Regions from separate parts of the Staphylococcus sp. NRL 16/872 genome, predicted to be linked through region 1. Evidence: riboswitches for the same ligand, from Rfam matches in the RefSeq annotation. Region 1 holds a riboswitch; each other region holds the start of a gene.
The links. A riboswitch is a leader RNA that binds a small molecule or an ion and turns the genes downstream of it on or off. The one in region 1 is predicted to bind thiamine pyrophosphate.

Region 1 (5,414 bases):
ATAAACTAGCCTCCTAATCAAATATCTTATCTATTTAAATACCCTTTTTGAAAATTAGAAAACTGTAGTTGTACGAGTAACAATATGCTGAGAAATTAAATAGTGAAACCACCATCAACGTATAAAACTTGTCCCGTCATAAACTGACTCCATGCTGACGCTAAAAATAGAGTCGGTCCTGCGATATCTTCTGGAGTTGCGATTCTGCCTAATGGCGTTTGAGTTATCATGTCTTCTTTTAGTTTTTCTTTAGTGTTGTACGTCCCATTGGTTGGATATACTAATCCAGGTGCAATGCAATTAACACGAATGTTATATCGTCCTAAGTCCATTGCAAGGTTTTTGGTAAAACTCTCTAATGCTGATTTAGCAATATTATATTGATGATATGGTATGATAGGACGCTTAGTTAAGTTACTTGAAATATTAATAATTGAACTGTCTACTTCCTCTTTAAGATAAGGTAGGCAATAGTGGATAGTATTATAAGCGTATTTAACAGCACCTTGGAATTGTGAATCATAATCTTCCCAAGAAACTTCATCTGCCATTTGTCGATTTTCGGCATCAAATGTGAATGGAGCAAAGGCATTATTGATTAAACATGAAATTTTTCCGTATTTATTAATAATATATTTCATCATATCTCGAACTTCTTCTTTATTGCTAATATCAGATTTTATAGCTTCCACGTTGGCACCTAAACTTTTGCATTCTTGAACTGTCTCATTTGCAGCACTATCATTTGTTTTGTAATTAATAATGACTGTTGCTTTTTCTTTAGCAAATGCCATCGAAATTGCACGGCCAATACCTCTACTACCTCCCGTAATTAAAACAACTTTATTTTGAAAATGATTCATTAAATTCCATCCTTCACTTGTTAAATTTCGTATTCTACGTAATTTTCACTATCAGTTAATAAATCTTGTTCAATATCTACATAAGAGACTAAATCTTTTAAGTTAAACCCTCCATCATGATGCCACCCTTCTTCAGGTAAAGTCATCGATTTAAGACTTGTAAAGCGACTGACTCCTGTACATGATAATTTTTCACACCAGTCAAACATAGTTTCTTTTGAAGCTGACAACCCAATCGTTTGTATATATTTTTTATGAAAAGTGATTAATTGCACAAGTTCATTGATATCGCTAAATGGCATAATGCGAATAAAACGATTCAAAGAAGTAGGATAAAAGATTAAACTTTCTTGATAAACAACGACCCATGATGATTTTTGGTTTTTGAATAATTTTAAAGTGTCATCAAAAATTGACTGTGTTTCAATTTCTTTAATTCTCTGGGCACGTTCTATACTTTCTTCTAAGTTGAGCGAACGTAAAGGATATTGTTTTTCTAGTTGATGTAGGGCACTGCCGACCATCTGAGCGAAATTTTTAGAATTAATTTGAGCATTTTTTTGAACAAATATCATTTGTGGAGAATAGCATCCTTGCTGATCGTAACGCATTATTTCTAACGCTATATTTTTAACGATATTATGAACTTTATTAGGTTTTAAAGTTTCACGACTGACTATAGATAAACCTACTTTCTCACCATATCCTAAAAACTTTTTAGTAGCAGGGACTCTTTTAGAAATTTGATTTAAAATGTCATTATTTCCATATCCAATAATGACATCTGAATGATTGATGGCGATATCTTCGAGCTTTGTAGTACCTCCAGGCCAATAAATAATTGCTATGCTATTACTAATGACTGAATCAATTTCAGCCAGAAGTTGCACAAACCAACTCGCAATAAAAGGTTCAGACTTAGGTAATTTACAAATACTTCCAGATTTAACGAGTAAGCTACTTATTAGACTCCATAAAGGAAGTCCTGGAACATTTCCAGACCATACATGAGTAATGATGTCTGACGCTATAGCTTTTGAGAAACCACCTTTATGATTAGGAACAAATTGTTCTAAAATTTGAGGATTATAAAAATCTTCTGACACGAAACGTTGCAGTTCATATTTTCTAAAAGTAGTTAAATACTTAGTAAATCCTACTTTAATAATTTCTGAACTATAACCAGTAGTTTGAGGTATTATTCTATCAATATTTTTTCGCCATTTTGATTGTGGATCTAAAAAAATATGAATAGCTTGGTCAATTACATTAATAATTTTATTAGTTGAATAATTTTTCAATTTTATTCTGTTTTCTTTTATTTTAGAACATACGAATTCTAATTGGTCTTCAGTTAAATCAGGAACTAAAGCAGTATAGTCTTGAAAGTCGATTTCTTTATAGCTTATTTCGTGACTGTTAATAAAAGGGACGTATCCGACTTTTAGTTTCATATGTATCTCCTTAATTTTTAGAATTTAAAAATTCTTCAACAGCTAAAGAACAACCTTTTGCTAATGCGCCTTCAGTTCTACCATGTAAGACAAATCCTTCTTTAGTAGGTTCTCCGACATCTTCCATCATGATTGTGGCAACAGAATTATAGTTTGCTAAGTCATAATGGATTAAAATACCTTTTTCATTATAAGGAACATCTTCCATAGTCATTGGGTTAACTACACGAGTTCTACACCAATGAGGAGCATATTTAATCGATGAAGATATTTCATTCCCTTTATCATAAAATTGTGTGCTTAATTCAGTGACACCATACATATTGATACACATATCTTTGGGAACATTAAATATATTTGATAATTTCTCATAAAATTCTTGTTGAGGTAACTCTTTAGAACGATTTTTGTAACCTCCAGTATCTAATATGCGACTGCCTTTAGGTAATTTAAAAGATAGATTATGATCTTCTAGATATTCAATTAAATGAACAATACTATAACTTGCACCAAGTAAAGAAAATGGTGTTTCATTTGTTTCAGATCGTCGTAAAGCTTGAATAAGTTCTGTGTATTGAATACCGTTATTATCTATATAAGTAGCACTATCCTTCGTTCCAAATGTGGACTTTGCTACTTCAAGGTAATGCGCTAATGAAGAGTTTGGTAATGCTTTAGGAGTAGGAAATAATATCGCCATCTCAATCTCACTGTAATCTGGAAGAAACATTTTTTTGAAAAAAGATGTCATAGCTAAATCGTAAACATCTAAATCTTTATGATAATTTTTACCTTTAATTCCGCTTGTAGTACCACTAGTCATATAGATAAATTGTGTCTCTTCAATCGGTACAGCACTAAATGTCGCATGTTTGAAAGCATTAATTGGTACAGCCGGAATATCTTTCCAATCGTTAATTGTTTGAGGTGTTTTACCTTGAGATAAACAAAATTTTTGATAATCACGGTTTTCGTTATATTGAAATTCAAATAGCTTTAAAGCAACTGTCGGGAAATCATCTGAGCTTCCATATTCAATAAATTGATAAATATACTGTTTTATTTGTTCAAAGTTCATTTATATCTACTCCTTTATTAAAAAAGCAGGAATGCACTACATAAGTGCTTCCTGCTTGAGTAGAAATAATAATTATCTACAATCACTTTCCTTCGTTGGTATTAACCATATCAGGTTCGATGGTTGAAGTTAGCAACTTCTCTCAGCAAAAAGCACCCATAGTGACGACCTTTATTATTTATTATTAATTCTATTATATTAAAACATTAATTGAATGGCAAAATTAAATTTTGACAAAAAAATAAAAGAAATCTATATTTAAATTATAGTAGATATAAGTACTAGGGGTGTTTTAAAAACTGAGATGGAGTAATCCAAACCCTTTGAACCTGAACTAGTTAGCACTAGCGTAGGGAAGTGTATATCACATCTAGGATACATATATACTTTTACAGTTACGCAAACTATCTAGTTAGATATGTTTGTTTTTTTATGTACTTTTCTACTCAATTCATAAAAGGAGTTAGAAAATGAAAAAATTAAATTTATCAGATATTTTGGTTACTGTTTTAATTAGTTTTATCTTCGGTTTAGTATATAAAGGAGTAGGCTTAACGGTAGCAGCATTGAAACCATTGGGTCTTCATCTAGATCAAATTGCTTATGGACTATGGTTTATAGCAGCGATTGTTGCATTCTTAATAATACGTAAACCAGGTGTAGCTTTATTAGCAGAACTAGCTGCAGGTTCTGGAGAGACTATTTTATCAGGAGATATAAATATGTCTATTTTACTCCACAGTTTAGCGCAAGGTTTAGCTTGTGAAATTATATTTTTAATATTTAAATATAAATCAACTAAACTGGCTGTAACTATGTTAGCAGGCGCTACGGCTGGAATTTTTACTATTCCTATAGATTGGATATTTAACTATTTAGGAAATATGGCAATGTGGAATATTATCTTACTTTACTCAATCAGAATAGTTAGTGGAACATTACTTTCGGGAGCATTAGGCTATTATATTGTGAAAGCTTTAGAAAAAACAGGCGTAACAAAACTATATCATAGCGCCTCAAAAGAAGATTTTGATGAATTATAAACTATTTTTTATAGGTTTTTTCTAGAAAATGTTACTTTAGCAACGATGTCGTTCATGTGAAAGATATGATTAGGTAGAATTATTGTGCTTTCCAATTTGTTCTATTATACTGAGTAAAAAATTATGTAGAGAGAAGGAATTTTTTGGCACAAAACAACGACAAATTAAAATGGTCAAGTTTAATTATGGGCACGTTACTCCTCATAGTAGCGATTATTATATTTAGCTATCCCGTGAAGAACTTTTATACATTAACATGGCTAATCGGTTTATTCATTTTCATTAATGGTATCATCCAGCTCTTATTCCGACGTGCAACGAAAGCATTAGCAGGAGGCAGTTCAGGACTAATCATCCTCATTGGTATTATTGATATTATTTTTGGATTATTAGTAGTCTTTAACGTAGGCGCCAGTTCTGAATTCTTTGTCTTCATGTTCGCGGCATGGTTTATTGTAAGTTCAATCATTGGTTTATTTACAATTTCTCATCAAAATCGCTTAAGATTTTTATCAATTATTGTAAACATTCTAGGTATTATTTTAGGAATTATTTTATTATTTAACCCAATGATGGGCATGATCTTCGTATCATTAATGATTGCCGTCACATTTGCAGTATTAGGCATCACATATATTATTGATGGTCTAGCTTAATTAATTCTAGAAAGCTATTTTCTCAGTACTTGAGGGAATAGCTTTTTTATTTTAAATAAGTGCTGTAATGCTCTTAATTTTTATAAATGAATTTAAAAATAATAAGTATTAAAATGATATTTAAGTAAAACAAATTTCAGGAGGAAGTACTTTGACTTACAATTTTGATGAAATTATAGAACGTCGTTATACCAATGCGATGAATGTGGAAGGTTACAAAGGCTATTTATTTGGAGATACTGATGTATCAGATATAGAAAATAATGATGAATTAATTCGCATGTGGGTTGAAGATATGGACTTCGCAACACCAGATGTAG
Region 2 (5,414 bases), 340 kb from region 1:
TAGGTAACCAAATTAAGAATAAAGCAATAATAAACTGAACGACAAAGTATTGACCTGCAATCGCATAGAAACTTAAACGACGGAAGAATTGATTCCAAGGTGGAAGTGATTTACTTGTTTGAACTAAATCACGATTCTCCATGATATATCTTTTTTCAGCCTCATTTACCATACGATGATGTTCTGGTAAATCTTTCGCGATAATCCCCCATAAAATCGCAATAAGGATACCTACTGCCCCGAAGATATAAAATACTGCTTGCCAGTTAAATGCATTTACAATGGCAATAGTAATAATTGGTGCTAATACGGGTCCAAAATATGAACCTGCAAGTAATGCACTTGATGCTCTTCCCTTTTCATCTTTTGAGAACCAAGTTGAATTAAATACGGCATTAGATGGATACATTGGTGCTTCCCCAATACCAAATAAGAAACGTACTAAGAATAATAAACCGTGATGTTTAATCATTCCTGTAAAGATTGTAAAAGCACTCCACCATACTAATGCGACTGAAATCATTTTACGTGGACCAAACTTCTCCGCTAACATTCCCGAAGGCACTTGCATTAAAGCATAACCAAGTGAGAAGAATGAAGCTAACAATCCAAACTGTTGCTTGTCCATATGTAAATCTTTCATCATTTGTGGTGCAATATATGAGATATTTGATCTATCCATATACGCGATAACTCCGATAATAAAAAACAATAGTGCGAACATCCAACGCACATTACTCTTTCTTTGTCCTTGACCCATGTTACTGTCCTACTTTCATTTATATTTGTTGATTCTAAATTAATGTTGTCGTACTAAATGATTACGTAGTTTTGAACGTACTTTAGATCCTCCTTCTTCTAACAGTAATTTCAATATTGATTACTTATTTTTAATTATATTATCACTTAGTGTAAACGTTTACAATATAATTTTAATATTTTTTTATTAAATTGTACTTGTTTGTATTCTTTGTTTTATCATTTTGAAAAGGGCGTGTCATAGTTGCTTTGGATTAAGATTTGAACTCTAATCAAAAAAACTGTAGAATGAAATTGAATTAAAACGCTATGAGTTATTTTATAAATGAATAAACATTTATCATCCACTGGAAGTGCCTTTGTTTAAGGCTGAGAGTAAAGAACGAACTTTATAATTCCTGGAACCTGATCCAGTTTGTACTGGCGTAGGAAAGTGGCGCAAAGGATATCGTAAAGTTAAGCTGAACGCTATTTCCCTACAAGGGCAATAGCGTTTTTTTATTGTTCAAGGGGTGATGCATATATTTATTGCAATAACAAGTTACAAAGATTTAACGGACAAGGATTTACAACATTTCTTAGCTATAGCTAAAGGCATAGACGGATTACTCTTTCGTACCCCTATGTCACACGAAGCGTTATTCAACTTCATCACTCGACTATTAGAGGCTGGCTTTCCTAAAGAGAAAGTGATCATTCACAGTGATACTGAATTACTAGAATCCTTAACACTGTCACGCTTGCATTGTCGTGAAATGGATTCAAATGCTTTCGACTATAAACAACTACACCCAAATGTCGAAGTCAGTATGTCGACTCATTCCAAGCAATCTGTGGAGCAAGCTTATGAACATGGTCTTGATTATGTGTTTTATGGCCACATTTTCAAAACGCCATCTAAACCAAATCAACAGCCACGATCACAGGATGAAATCAATGACGTTTTACGTTTGCCAATACCTATTTATGCGATTGGTGGCATCACTAAAGAAACGATTCACCAATTACCTAATGGGTTTGCTGGTATATGTGCAATTTCTTTCTTTATGAACGCATCTTTACAACAAATCGAACAGTTACGAAAGGAGTGGTTGAAAGATGCATGATGTTCTTATTATTGGCTCAGGTGTGATTGGTATGTCTATTGCACGACATTTAAGTCAATCACAAATGGATGTCGCGATTGTCGACAGAGATGTTCCTGGTAAACATGCTTCTTATAAAGCAGGCGGTATGCTAGGTGCACAAAATGAATTTACTGAAGATACGGATTTATTTAGACTCGCGCTTGAATCGCGCTCACTTTTCCCAGAACTGTGTGAAACATTGCAAGATGAAACAGGCATCGATATTCAATATCAACCTTCAGGATTAATCAAAGTTGCTAATCGTCCTGAGGATGTTGAAAGTTTAAGACAACAATATGACTTCTTAAGTACTATGGACCCAAGTGTAGTGGAATTATCTGATGAGGATTTAATCGATTTAACGCATGGTCATGTTACATCAAGCGAAATGGCTATCTACATTCCAAATGATGGACAAATCAATGCCAATCATTATACGAAAGCACTTTTTAAATCACTGCAACAGCGCGATATTCATCGTTATTATGAAACTGAAGTGTTTAGTGTTGAACGTCAAAATGGCTACTATGAGGTGTCTACTTCAGAAGGTCAATTAGTTGCTAAGAAAGTGATTGTCGCTGGTGGTGCGTGGAGCTCTAAATTATTAGAACACTATCAACTTCCACGCAAAGTAGTTGGTGTCAAAGGCGAAGTATTACTTATTGAACATGACAGCCTAGATTTGAAAGAAACGATCTTTATGACGAATGGTTGCTATATTGTGCCGAAACAACCAAATCGTTTCCTTATCGGTGCAACAAGTGAATTTGATAATTATTCTGTCGGTAATACTAATCAAGGTGTCTCATGGTTGCATCAATACGCCAATGAACGTGTTCCTGAATTGGCACAAGGTAAGGTCATTAAGCAATGGTCAGGCGTACGTCCTTATACTGATGGCGAATTGCCTATCATGGACCGCATCGACGATGGTTTATATGTCATTTCAGGTCATTACCGTAATGGTATTTTACTTTCACCTGTCATAGGACGAGATATCGCAAACTGGCTATTCACTGGCGTTAAACCACGCAATTACGAGTCATTTAATGTCTCAAGGAGGTCAAATAATGAAGTGTATCATTAATGGTGATACGTTCACATTCGACGCAGAACAGTCGATTACTCAAGTGCTTCACTCACTTGAATTAGACCCTGAACGTGTCATTGTCGAGCATAATAAAACATTAATTAAACAAGAAGACTATGATAACCACACTGTACGTGAAGATGATCAATTAGAATTATTAGAATTTGTTGGAGGCGGATAAAATGTTTAAAATCGGATCATTAGAATTACAATCTCGTTTATTATTAGGTACTGGTAAATTTGAAAATGAGGACATCCAAACACAAGCGATTAAAGCATCAGAAACAAACGTCCTTACATTCGCAGTAAGACGTATGAACTTATACGATAAAAACTTACCTAACCCACTTGCAAATATTAATTTAAAAGATTTCATCACTTTCCCAAATACTGCTGGTGCTAAAACAGCCGAAGAAGCCATTCGTATCGCAGAAATCGCGAAACATGCTGGCGTATGTGACATGATTAAAGTAGAAGTCATTGGTGATGATGAAACATTATTACCAGATCCTTTTGAAACATACGAAGCTTGTAAAGTGTTATTAGAGAAAGGTTATATCGTATGTCCTTACATTTCTAATGACATAGTCCTAGCGAAACGTTTAGAAGAATTAGGCGTGCATGCCGTTATGCCACTTGCTTCTCCAATCGGTACAGGACGTGGTATCAACAACCAATTGAACCTTAGCTATATCATTAAAAATGCTAATGTTCCAGTTATCGTTGATGCTGGTATTGGCTCTCCTAAAGATGCATGTCATGCGATGGAATTAGGCGCTGACGGAATCTTATTAAATTCAGCTGTTTCAGGTGCGAAAGATCCAGTAAAAATGGCAGAAGCGATGAAATTAGGCATTGAAGCTGGTCGCTTATCTTATGAAGCTGGTCGAATTCCAGTGAAATATACTGCACAAGCATCAAGTCCAACTGAAGGATTAGGATTCTTATAATGCAACGCTACAATCGTCAAATGCGTTTTTATGCTTTTGGTGAACATGGGCAACACGCCCTATCGAATGCAAAGATTTTAATACTTGGAGCCGGTGCATTAGGTAGCCATGTGGCAGAGCTATTAGCCCGCATGGGTGCCCATCACTTGGCCATTGTTGACATGGATATAGTGGAAGAATCCAATCTACATCGTCAAGCGTTATATACAGAAGATGACGCTACAAACTTGGTGCCGAAAGTACATGCCGTTAAAGAAAAATTGTCTCATATTAATTCCAATGTTGAGGTACAAGCATTTTACCAAGAAATTGATTCTACTAATATAGAGGATATTCTGAATAAGGTGAATCCTGACATTGTCATTGACGGCATGGACCATTTTAAAATTCGCTACCTTATTAATGAAGTATGTCACAAACACCACATCCCTTGGGTGTATGGCGCTGCAGTTGGTAGTAAGGGCACAGTCTATGGTATCGATTTTGAGGGGCCTTGCTTAAAATGTTTATTAAAACGTATGCCTTCTACTGGCGAAAGTTGTGCCATTAATGGCGTCTTGCCTCCTGTCATTACACAAGTGGCAAGTTATGAAGTATCCGAAGCCATTTGTTATTTATCTGGAAAAGGCTTTTCCAAAAAATTACTTACGATTGATGCGTTCGATATTAACTTCAAAGCCATGAATGTCGATATCTTGAAAGACAGCGACTGTGAGGTTTGTGAACAGCAACATTACGAATTATTAGAAACGAAACAACAACAACACATTGAAAGTCTTTGTGGTAAAACGTATCTCTTTAGATACCAACCTGCTGTCTTTGAACATGCTGAATATTTCCCGGGTGATATGGTGAAATCGACTTCATTTGCGAAACTCATTCAGGATAAAGATTACGAAATCACCCTATTTAAAGATGGACGCATGAATGTTTATGGTGTCGAAGATGATGAAGAAGCAAATCAACTGTATCATCGCTATTTAAAAGCTCTTAAATAATAACCTTTTAGGTTTATACAAGCAATTCATAGTAAATTTTATTATAATGAATTTACTATGAATTTTTTATTATAGTTTAAAGCTTAAAATTAAAGGAGTTCTTTATAATAAATGGAACAGTTAATTACCGATTTTATAAGTAAATGGGGCTATGCAGCAATATTTATTCTTATCTTGTTAGAGAATGTGTTGCCTGTTGTCCCTTCTGAAATTATATTGACATTTGCGGGTTTAATGTCAGTTAAATCTGGCTTATCTATTCCGCTTCTATTCCTTATTTCAACGATTGCTTCATTGATTGGCTTATTAATCTTGTATTATATTTGTCGTTTAATCAGAGAAGAAAGTATTTATCGCTTTGTTGATAAACATGGAAAATGGTTCAAATTGAAAGGTAAAGACGTCAAGCGTGCCAACGATTGGTTTAAACGCTATGGCGCATGGGCTGTCTTATTATGTCGCTTCATCCCAGTTTTACGTGTGTTAATTA
Region 3 (5,414 bases), 170 kb from region 1:
CATCTGTCATAGAAGTCACTAAATTCCAACCGACGCGTCCACCAGTGATATGGTCCAAACTTAATAACTGACGCGCTGCCGTAAATGGATTTGAAAATGTACTCGAGATAGTGGGTACCAAACCAACATGATGTGTAACCTGGGAAATAGCCGTTAAGTTAATGAGCGGGTCAAACCAGAAACTCGGCATCGTCGTGAAACCAGGATTGAAAGCTTGATTATCCGCAAAGAATACGACGTCAAATAGTCCTTTTTCGGAAAGTTGAGCTAGCTCTTGATAATACGTAATATCACCAAGACGTTCAACGCTTGAATTAGATTGTTGCCAAGCTGCCTGATGATGCCCACAACCGTAAATTAAAATGCCAATGTGTAATTGTTGTTTCTCTTTCTTCATAATGAATCACTAACACTCCAGTTTGTTGTTGGGATTTTGATTAAATAGAGAAGAATGCGTGCATTGAGTACGTCACTATCGACTCCAAAAGTTTTAGTTCATTGTTAAACCACCATCAACTGTAATGTTTTGTCCTGTAACGCCATTTGCGGCTTCAGAACTTAAGTACGCTACCATATTTGCCACGTCTTGAGGTGTAGTCACTTTGCGTAATGGTGTCGTTTGGGCAATCAAGTCAAATACTTCTGGTGTGGTTACAGCACTGGCATCAGTCGTTTTTAATAAGCCACCAGAAACCATATTAGCCGTAATGCCATATTGACCTAATTCAGCAGCAACGTTGCGTGTAAATCCGATTAAGCCTGCTTTGGCTGTTGTATATTCATGATATGGCACGACAGGATTTTGGAATAAATTTGTACCGATGCTGATGATACTACCAGCGTTACGTTCAATAAATTGAGGGACTACACTTTGAGTAACATTAAATGCTGCTTTTAATGTGCCATCAATTTGCTGTTGGTAATCTTCCCAAGTTAAGTCTTTAAATGCTTTTTGTGCTACTGGGTCAAACTTGAAATTGACTAACGCATTATTGACAACCACATCGATTTGACCGAAATGGGCGGTTGCTTCTTTGACTAAACGTTCCACTTCTTCGCGTTGTGTCACGTCTGCTTGTAGTGCGATTGCGTTGTCGCCTAATTCTGTTGCTAACTGTTCAGCAGTCTCTTTACTCTTATTATAATTAATGACAACTTGAAATCCTTGAGACACTAATGTTTTTACGATGACTGCGCCTAAACCACGGCCACTGCCTGTTACTAATACTGTTCTTGCCATTGCACAAGCCTCCATCACTTTCTTTTACAGTAAAAAAATACGCAACCTTCGCTAGGAAAGTTGCGTAAATGATAGATATGTATATAGAAAAGAGATTTGACATAAAATCTCTATCAACATCTAAAATTTATCCCACACTTTCCTACGCTAGTATGAACTAGTTCAGGTTCAAAGGGTTCGAGGACAAGCCTCATCTCAGTTAAAAAACACCCCTAGTGCATATATTAATACTATATTTACAATGTATAATTTTTGAATTTAGAAGTCAAGGTAATTGCAGAGTAAAAGTAGGGCAAGATAGGCTATCTATTTGCGTCTATCTTGTCTGCTTTTAGGAAATCTTTTAGTTTAAAGCGAATAAATTAAAGGCTCTTATAAGTTTCATAGGTTAATTAATTAATCAAAATTGATTAAAAATAAATTTGTAAAAATATTGAAATTCATTAAAATTGGTAATGCACAAGTTTTAAGATTGAAAAAGTATTAAAAGTAAATTTAATATATATATGAACTAAATATAAATAGTTGTTTTTAAAATTTTCAATCTGGAGCGAAGATAAAAAAGGGGATATAAACGTTAAATATGAAGTTAACGTTTGTTTTTATATTGGGAAAATATTCAAAATTTATTAAAGGAGAGCGAAAGAAGTATGAATTGGCTAGCAGTCTTGCTATTTTTAGGCGTAGTTATCGGTATTAGTGTTTATGCTTATTGGCGATCGAAAAAAGTACAAACCGATAGTGCAGACGGCTATTTTATGGGAGGCAATACTTTAACAGGTTTCACTATTGCTTCAACGATTATCATGACCAATCTATCAACAGAACAATTAGTAGGTCAGAATGGTCAAAGTTATGGAAAAGGTATGGAGGTTATGGCGTGGGAAATTACTGCTGCCGTAGCGGTAGTCTTACTCGCTTGGGTCTTCCTTCCTAAATACTTACGTTATGGTGTTTCTACCATTTCTGAATTTTTAGAGATGAGATATGATACATTTACGAAGCGTTTTGTATCAATTTTATTTATTTTCACGTATGTCGTGTCGTTTATGCCTGTTGTTTTATATTCAGGTTCTTTAGTCTTTAATAAGATGTTTCATATTGGCGACTATTTAGGTGTAAGCAATACGACAGCAACCATCATTATTTCATTAACAATTGGTGTGATTGGTGTCCTTTATCTCTTTATAGGTGGCTTATCTTTAAGTGCATTCAGTGACTCTATTTACGGTATCGGGTTAATTGTTGGTGGTTTAATTGTAACTTTAATTGGCTTACATCATGTGGGTGATGGCGGTTTCGTCAAAGGTTTCGACAATATCGTTCAACACACGCCTGAGAAACTTAACGCGTTTGGCTCAGTAGATTCAAATATCGTGCCATGGCCAACATTATTCTTTGGTATGTTTTTTAATAACTTATTCTTCTGGTGTGCCAACCAAATGATTGTTCAAAAAGCACTAGCAGCTAAAAACTTAAAAGAATCACAAAAAGGTGCTATTTACTTAAGTATCTTTAAAATATTTGGACCTATCTTCACAGTCATTCCGGGTGTCATTGCTTATAACTATTTTAATGGTGGTATCGATAATAATGACAATGCGTATCCAGCGCTAATTCAAAGTATTTTACCAGACTTGTCATTAGGTCTCTTTGGTGCCGTTATTTTTGGTGCTATCTTAAGTTCCTTCGTAGGTTCATTAAACAGTACTACGACATTATTTACCTATGACTTCTATAAACCACTCTTTGGTAAAAAAGCGTCAGACAAACACATAGCTCGCGTAGGTCATATTGCGACAGTAGTCATTGGTGCTATCTGTGTAGGACTTTCTCCATTAATTTCACTATTCCCAAGTGGTTTATATGCGATTGTTCAACAATTTAACGGCGTTTATAGTATGCCCGTTCTTGTGTTAGTACTTGTGGCATTTTTCTCTAGACGTACCTCTAAGTTAGGTGCTAAAGTAGCACTGTTTACGCATATTATTTTATATGTCACTGTAAGCTTGATGTTCCCACAAATTAATTATCTCTATACATTTAGTGTTATCTTCTTTATTGATTTAATCATTGTACTTATTTTCAATAAATTGAAACCATCTAATGAATTTGATTTAAATACAAATAACGCTAAAGTGGATCTAACACCTTGGAAATATCGCTATATTGCAGGCACAATTATCTTAGCTTTAGTTGTGATTATTTATATCATCTTCTCACCATTAGTACTTGCTAAATAAAACATATCAATGTATAGGGTGTACGTTTAAATGTAGATTGCCACTTTAAACGTACACTTTTCGTTTATTTTTTTTAAAAAAGGAGGGAGTTAACTTAATGTACACGATTGGACTCGTACCTTCGCCGGGCGTGGCACGTAAACATGTCGACTGTGCGATACCCAAGATACAAGGCTTACTTCAACAACGTATTAATAGCAACGTAGATTGGAAGTTCGAAACCAAAGTCGACTTATTAATCGGCTCAGCAGAAGATGTGTACGCAAGTATAGATAAAGCTGCTGAATTAAAGAAACAAAATGAGTGGGATTTCGTCGTTTGCATTACCGACTTACCAAGTATCTCAGGTAACAAAGTCGTTATTAGTGACTTTGATAGTGAACAACAAATCGCAATGATATCGATGCCTTCATTAGGCTGGTTTAATTTTGAACGTAAATTAGTTAACAGTATTACGTCATTAATTGAGCAATTGTATTACGACAAACCTAAATCTCACCCTAAATTTTCACTATTTATTCGTCCGAAAGCAGTGGAGCCGAGTGAGGATGATAGTACAAAACAACGCTATATCAATCCTTTCCTTATATTAGGGTGGATTCAACTTATACTGGGGTTAACGCGGGCGAATGAACCGTGGAAGAATATCTTTAATTTTAAAAAAATTATTTCAGTGGCATTTGCGACAGGGACCTATGTTTCTATTTTTTCAATGCCTTGGGAATTAAGTGTTCAATATTCAATTTATCGATTTATTATTTTAATGATTATCGCTATCGTAGGCATGGCAGGCTGGTTACTCTATGCACATCAATTATTTGAACGTAAAACAGCGAAATCTCAACGGGTTTATCGTTATATTTATAACGCTACAACGATGCTCACATTAATTTTAATTACATTAATGAATTACGTGATATTATATGTTTTACTATCTATCAGTATTTCACTATTTGTACCTGTGAGTTTATTTAATAATTGGACAAGTGCGAATCCGGATTTTACTTTTCAAAATTATTTAAAACTCTTATGGTTTGTAGCGTCATTAGGCTTACTGGCTGGAGCAATGGGATCTACAGTAGAGGACGAAGAAAAAATTCGTCGCATTACGTATTCATATCGCCAGTATCATCGTTATAAAGAAGCGGAACAAGAAGAACAGAAAGAGGAAGAACAACAACAATCTGCTTCTCAAGATGAGTCACAACAACAAGTAGAACAATCCGCTTCAAATAAAGAAGATAATGAAGAAGCGCATGAAGGTAAAAAACAAGACCACAGAGAGGAGGATGAAGGATGAGTAATAACGACGAAAAATTAGTTGGTTTAGTTGTCGCGCCAGGCGTCACTGAAACCTTAGGCGAAAGTTTAATTGATGAGCTACCAGACATTTTGTCACAACAACACAATCATCAACACGATTGGAAAATTGATCTCGTCGCTGATCCTCTGACTGGTTTTGCTGAATCTGTAGAAGAAATCTTCAAAAAAATTCAAGATTATCATGATGAAAGACAATGGGATTATGTGGTTGCTATTACAGACTTACCAATGTTTTATCAGCACCATGTGTTAGCTTTAGATATTAATAAAAAGAATGGGGCAGCCATTTTTTCATATCCAGCATTTGGATGGCGACCTGTTAAGAATCGTTTTAAGAATGCTATCGTTACGATAATCAATGAAGTACATCGTTCAGAAGAACAAAACAAAGAATACGATGATGATAATAGTGTTAAAAATATGATGAGTAAGCAATTTCCTTTCTCAAAAATTAAAAAAACAGAAGTTTATTTAGAGGAAACAAAAACGAATCATTTACGTTATTTATCTAACTCACGTTCTGCAGGTATGTTACGTTTAGTCAGTGGCATGACCTTTGCGAACAATCCATTAAATATGATGGCAAGTCTAAGCAATATCGTAGCGAT
Region 4 (5,414 bases), 700 kb from region 1:
TCTTTTAATGTTTTGATCATCTCTGGACCCACAGGCTCACTTGCATCTGCTTTAGACGGTGTAGCGTACATAGGACCTACGCCAATATAATCGACGTGAGTTAAATCTGAATGATTGTATTCTTCCTCGTTCCCTACGCTTAAGCCAATAATCTTTTCATTAAACCGTTGAGCGAAAGTAACAACTGTAGCATCATCCTGGCCAACATGTATGCCATCAGCATCAATTTGTTCTGCTAAATCAACATCATCGTTAACTAAGAATGGTACATTATAATCACGACATAGTGCTTGTAATTGCTGTGCTAACTTCACTTTATCTTCGCCTACTAGAGCTTTTGGCCCCTTTTCACGAAATTGAAATAAAGTAATTCCTGCTTCAAGTGCCTCTTTTAAAATAGTTTGAATATCATTACCTTCTGGAACGTCTTGTGTTCCACATATAAAGTACACATTTAAATCGCTCGCTTTAAACATTTATTCCACCTCTAAGCGTTTGACGTGTTGTTCATAAGTTGAATATTCTAATTGAAACATTTCATCTAATAAATGAGATAGGAATGTGCCTGGTCCTTTAACTTGTTCATCCTTTTCAGCAATTTCAGCAGCAATATTATAGAAACTTACCGCTTCTTCAAGGACTTGCAATGATGGGTGTGTTTCTCTGAATAAGAAACTTGCTACTAAACCACCTAATAAACAACCAGCTCCAGTAATCTTCGCTAAAAGCGATGAACCATTTGATAACTGAACTACTTTGTTATCTTGGACAATAACATCTTCTTTACCTGTCAATACAATGGCTGTATTTAGCTTCTCATATGCTTTTTTAGCGATTGTAACAGCATCTAGATTAGCATCTCCATCTGTGCCTTTCATCGTTGTATTTGGATCAACTAATGTTAAAATTTCTGAAGCATTACCTTTAATCACTGACACTTCAACTTCAGATAAGAATTTTTGACAAAATTGTTTGCGATATGTTGAAGCCCCAACCGCTACTGGATCAAAAACAATCGGCGTACCTTGTTGATTTGCGATTTTACCAATTTTTAAAATATCTTCTTCGTTGGCTTTAGTTAACGTGCCAATATTTATTAATAAGGCGCCTGCCACTTTATAAAACTCTTCTGCCTCTTCAGGTGCTTCACTCATTGCTGGGCTTGCTCCAATACTTAATAAACCATTTGCAGTAAAGTTTTTAACGACATCATTGGTATAACAAACAACTAATGGATTTTCATTTCTTAATTTCTCTAAATTATTCATCATCTAATCCTACTTTCTTCATATATGCAAAGTGGTTAACTGGTCCACGACCTTGGCCAATCTCAGGTGTATATTCAATACTTAATGAAATAAATTCTTTAGCTTTTTTAACCGCTTCATAAATTGATTTGCCTTTAGCAAGTTCTGCTGTTATTACTGCTGAAAATGTACAACCAGTACCATGCGTGTGTGGCGTATCAAAGCGTTTATTTTCAAATGTATAAACGTCGTCTTTAGTAAATAGGAAGTCTTTAGCGTTATTTAAATCAGCTGAATGTCCACCTTTAATCACTACGCCTTTACTACCAATTTCATTAATAAAGATGTGTCCTGCTTTACGAATACTTTCTTCAGTATCGATTTTCAGACCTGTAATTTCTTCTGCTTCAGGTATATTAGGAGTTACAACATCAGCTAGTGGTAATAACGTACTTTGTAAATGTTTTTTAGTCGCATCATCCATTAGAGAGTCACCACTTTTAGCTAACATAACAGGATCAATAACGTATGGAATATCAGAATGTTTTTTTAAATATTCTTGTACAAGTTCCATTGTCTCGTGCGTAGCAATCATACCTGTTTTAATTGCTTGTGGTAATTCATCATCGAATACGCTATCAAGTTGTTCTTTAACCCAACTAGTCTCTAAATTATGAATATGTTGAACGCCTTTAGTGTTTTGAGCCACAATGCTAGTGATTGCAGCCATACCATAGACACCACAAGCATGGAATGATTTTAAATCTGCCATTACACCAGCACCACCTGATGGATCAGTGCCTGCTATAGTTAATGCAATTTTTGGTTTATTCATGTTCTTTTCCTCCGAAATTCCATTTTTCATCGATGTATGCCATATTAAAGAAATTGCGTTCATGAATTGTACTTTGTAAGAAGCTTTCTTTAATATCATTTTTTTCTTGGTCGCTACAATTTTCTGTTAGTTCATCTAACATGCGATCAAACACCTCAATTAATGGACGCATTTCTGTACTATAAAAATCAAACCATTTTGCAGTAATGACATCTCTATTTAAATTTTGGTCTTCTAATGCCATTTTAGCTATGACTTCATAGACATATGGACATGGTGCCATTGCAGCAATTGTATATGCAGCATTTTCATGAGCATAAGCATGGTAATACATATGTTTGATGTAATGATCTCCACTTGGTGGCCAAACTTTTTCACGTACAATTTCTTCGTATGGTTCATTAATAAAGTCTGCTAAAATTTCATGTGCTTCTACTTCACCGTCTAACATAAATTCAATTTGTTCTACTAAAAATTTTACATCAGTCATTGTAGGCGCTTTAGGAATTAATAATGCGTATAAATTAGTAAATTCTTTTAAATATGAAGCATCTGCACGTAAATATTGACGCACAGCTTGTTTAGATAATTGTCCTTTTAATAAATCTTGAATAAATCCATCGTTATAAATTTGTTCAATAATTGGTTGTGATGCTTCTTTTAATTCAGTTGAAAAGCTCATCATAATTCCTCCTTAAATATATAAAAAAACTACATTCCCACCTAGCAACGCAGAAATGTAGTCATCCTTTAAAAAGCATGTAAAATTACATAACTACTTTCCTACGTTGGTACTAACCAAATCAGGTTATAAGGGTCTGAACATTCATCTCAGCCATTGTGGTTGGCTCCCCTAGTAGTTTTATTTTATTAATTTTACATTATCAAACAGATATTCATTTTTCAATTAAAAAGCCGGAATATTTCATTAATGGAAATATTCCGGCTGTTTCAAATTTAAGCAGTTACCCAATGTGATGGGCCTTCAGTATTATATAATTTTACAGCTGTAGCATCTTGAACACTTTCAGGTGCTTGAGCTGGTGATACACCTTTATATTCATCAGGTGCTACTGTATCCCATGTAGATTGTAAGAATTGATATTTACCTGCTGCACCAGAACTTGGGTTGACAGCATGAATATCACCACGAGATTCACGTTGTGCGATTTGTTGTAAATGTTCGTTTACATGTACTGAAGAACCACTTGAAGCTGTATTTGTTGTATTGTTACTTGTTGATGCTTGTTGTGGTTGTTGAGATTGATTTGTTTGTGGTGCTTGTTGAGTTTGAGTTGGTTGTTGTTGACTAGTTTGTGTTTGTGAAGTTACCACTTTACCTGAACTTTGATTATTAGAAGTTGAAGCTTGTTGGCTTACACCTTGTTGTTGTGTTGCTTGTGAAGATTGACCAGTTTGACCTGATTGATTGTAGTCCCAACTCCAATTACTACCATCTGATTCAAAGTGGTAAGTGAAGCCATTATAATCAAATGTCATATTATAAGCACCTTGTTGAATAGGGCTATTGTTTAATGATTGATCATTTGATTGAGCTAGTTGTGCTAATTCAGCTTTATTGATTTGAGATTCACTTGCATCTGCATGACCCGCATTTCCAGCTGCTACTCCTAGGCCTACTGCTAATGTTGAAGCAATAATAGTCTTTTTCATAGTGTATATGCCCTCCAATATTTTTTCTTAATCAATTAATTTACAAACCCTACTGTAACATCTGAAGAGCAAGCGCAAGTTACAGCCAAATAAAAAAGAAAGTATCTTTTTTACATAGGAATTACATTAAAATCGTTCTTAAATTAATTAAAAATTCGTTTACAGTTCTTTCATGCCAGTTTTGAAGAATATACGTTAGATTATTATGTATGTAATAAAACTGAAATTTTTCAAACAATTATCGCAAAAATTAAGAACCTCTCCCTATTAATCGAAATCAATAAAGAGAGATTCTGAGTATAATTGAAAGATGTTATATATAAAATAGAAAAGATTGGAGTTAAAGTTTAGAGAGTTGATTTGAATTTAATTAATATTAATAATGTCTAGATTATCTAGGGGATAAGTGTCTTCAATAAACGAGCTATTTGAGAGAATTTCGTTATTTTTAGATTGTGGGGACATAAATTTTATAGTTTCTACATATAATTCTGTTACAAAATGCGTTTGCCCTTCTTTTTCATACTTGCGTGAACGCATCTGGCCAGTGATACCTACTAATGAACCTTGACTAGTATATTTTTCGATATTCGTTGCTGTTTTGCCAAAAGCTTTACAAAAAATATAGTCACAAACAATTTCATTATTATCGTCTTTGTAATTACGTTCAGTTGCAACGCTAAAGGTAGCAATTTTCACCTCTTCCTTTTCATAGATTTGAGCATCTTTAGTCATACGACCTACAATTACTATCTTATTTAGCATGTGTCACCTCCTTCTAAATTTATATTAATGACATTTTAGGTATACGTCAAAACACCATTTTTCAATAAAAATTTACTATTTATAATCAAAATTTGTTATATTTAAAGAAAATAGTTAAAAATTAAATGACTAATTAAATAATTTCTAATTTATTGCATATTTTCAAAATTTTTAGGATGTGATTAAGTGAAGACTTTTAAAGCGGTGCGTTTTCAAATTGTGAATGAAAATGGTGGAATTACTGAATTTGAATTAAAAGATGGCGTTATTATTAACAAAGAAAGTAGTGGAACAGGTTGGTTATTAGAAGTAGTTATTTCAAATGCCCATTATGAAGCTATGAAAAAATACTATAATGATCAAACATTATTAGATATTCGTGTGGTTATTACTAGACCGTCCAATGATCCAGCTTTATTCGACGCTACCATCAAAAGTTTAGTTTCTTTCGATACCACAATGTCTATCGTATTTGAATGTCATATTTATACGTTACGTCAAGTATATGCCGAAAGTTTATTAGAACAATTAGTGGATGAAGGTTTATCAGGAGAAGAATTGAAAATTACATTTAATCGTATGATGCAATCTAAACCTAAACTAAAAGAAGAAAAATTTGAACGAGAATAATAAAAGCACTCTATGATAGTATTAACTATCAAGAGTGCTTTTTTACGATTATGCGTCTTGGATTGCAAATGTAAGTTCACAACTACAAGCAAGTTGACCATCAACGGTAGCTTTAGCCGTACCTTTACCAATTGGACCTTTAATTTTAGTAATTTCAACTTCTAATAACAAAGTATCCCCAGGTGTCACTTGTTTTTTAAAACGACATTTATCAATTCCAGCAAATAAAGCAATTTTACCTTTATTCTCTTCGCTATTAAGCA

Region 2: another riboswitch for thiamine pyrophosphate. It lies ahead of MT340_RS02270 (thiamine phosphate synthase); the one in region 1 lies ahead of MT340_RS00745 (LuxE/PaaK family acyltransferase).
Region 3: another riboswitch for thiamine pyrophosphate. It lies ahead of MT340_RS01565 (3-oxoacyl-ACP reductase); the one in region 1 lies ahead of MT340_RS00745 (LuxE/PaaK family acyltransferase).
Region 4: another riboswitch for thiamine pyrophosphate. It lies ahead of tenA (thiaminase II); the one in region 1 lies ahead of MT340_RS00745 (LuxE/PaaK family acyltransferase).

What each region holds. Positions count from the first base shown of each region.
Region 1 covers NZ_CP119327.1:153,991-159,404, forward strand. The annotation lists gene MT340_RS00730 (type 1 glutamine amidotransferase domain-containing protein) at 1-2, opposite strand, end outside; gene MT340_RS00735 (SDR family oxidoreductase) at 96-863, opposite strand; gene MT340_RS00740 (acyl-CoA reductase) at 884-2,317, opposite strand; gene MT340_RS00745 (LuxE/PaaK family acyltransferase) at 2,328-3,395, opposite strand; TPP riboswitch at 3,466-3,565, opposite strand; TPP riboswitch at 3,669-3,768, shown strand; gene MT340_RS00750 (ECF transporter S component) at 3,866-4,438, shown strand; gene MT340_RS00755 (DUF308 domain-containing protein) at 4,582-5,094, shown strand; gene MT340_RS00760 (3M3SH-releasing C-S lyase) at 5,246-5,414, shown strand, end outside.
Region 2 covers NZ_CP119327.1:495,392-500,805, reverse strand. The annotation lists gene MT340_RS02275 (pyruvate MFS transporter) at 1-760, opposite strand, end outside; TPP riboswitch at 1,099-1,208, shown strand; gene MT340_RS02270 (thiamine phosphate synthase) at 1,275-1,865, shown strand; gene thiO (glycine oxidase ThiO) at 1,858-2,973, shown strand; gene thiS (sulfur carrier protein ThiS) at 2,957-3,157, shown strand; gene MT340_RS02255 (thiazole synthase) at 3,159-3,926, shown strand; gene MT340_RS02250 (ThiF family adenylyltransferase) at 3,926-4,924, shown strand; gene uptA (undecaprenyl phosphate transporter UptA) at 5,036-5,414, shown strand, end outside.
Region 3 covers NZ_CP119327.1:325,011-330,424, forward strand. The annotation lists gene MT340_RS01560 (LLM class flavin-dependent oxidoreductase) at 1-397, opposite strand, end outside; gene MT340_RS01565 (3-oxoacyl-ACP reductase) at 491-1,240, opposite strand; TPP riboswitch at 1,363-1,464, opposite strand; gene MT340_RS01570 (solute:sodium symporter family transporter) at 1,891-3,483, shown strand; gene MT340_RS01575 (5,10-methylene-tetrahydrofolate dehydrogenase) at 3,581-4,783, shown strand; gene MT340_RS01580 (5,10-methylene-tetrahydrofolate dehydrogenase) at 4,780-5,414, shown strand, end outside.
Region 4 covers NZ_CP119327.1:856,564-861,977, reverse strand. The annotation lists gene thiE (thiamine phosphate synthase) at 1-476, opposite strand, end outside; gene thiM (hydroxyethylthiazole kinase) at 477-1,268, opposite strand; gene thiD (bifunctional hydroxymethylpyrimidine kinase/phosphomethylpyrimidine kinase) at 1,261-2,082, opposite strand; gene tenA (thiaminase II) at 2,075-2,764, opposite strand; TPP riboswitch at 2,846-2,947, opposite strand; gene MT340_RS04125 (transglycosylase family protein) at 3,040-3,756, opposite strand; gene MT340_RS04120 (single-stranded DNA-binding protein) at 4,123-4,521, opposite strand; gene MT340_RS04115 (YwpF-like family protein) at 4,708-5,151, shown strand; gene fabZ (3-hydroxyacyl-ACP dehydratase FabZ) at 5,200-5,414, opposite strand, start outside.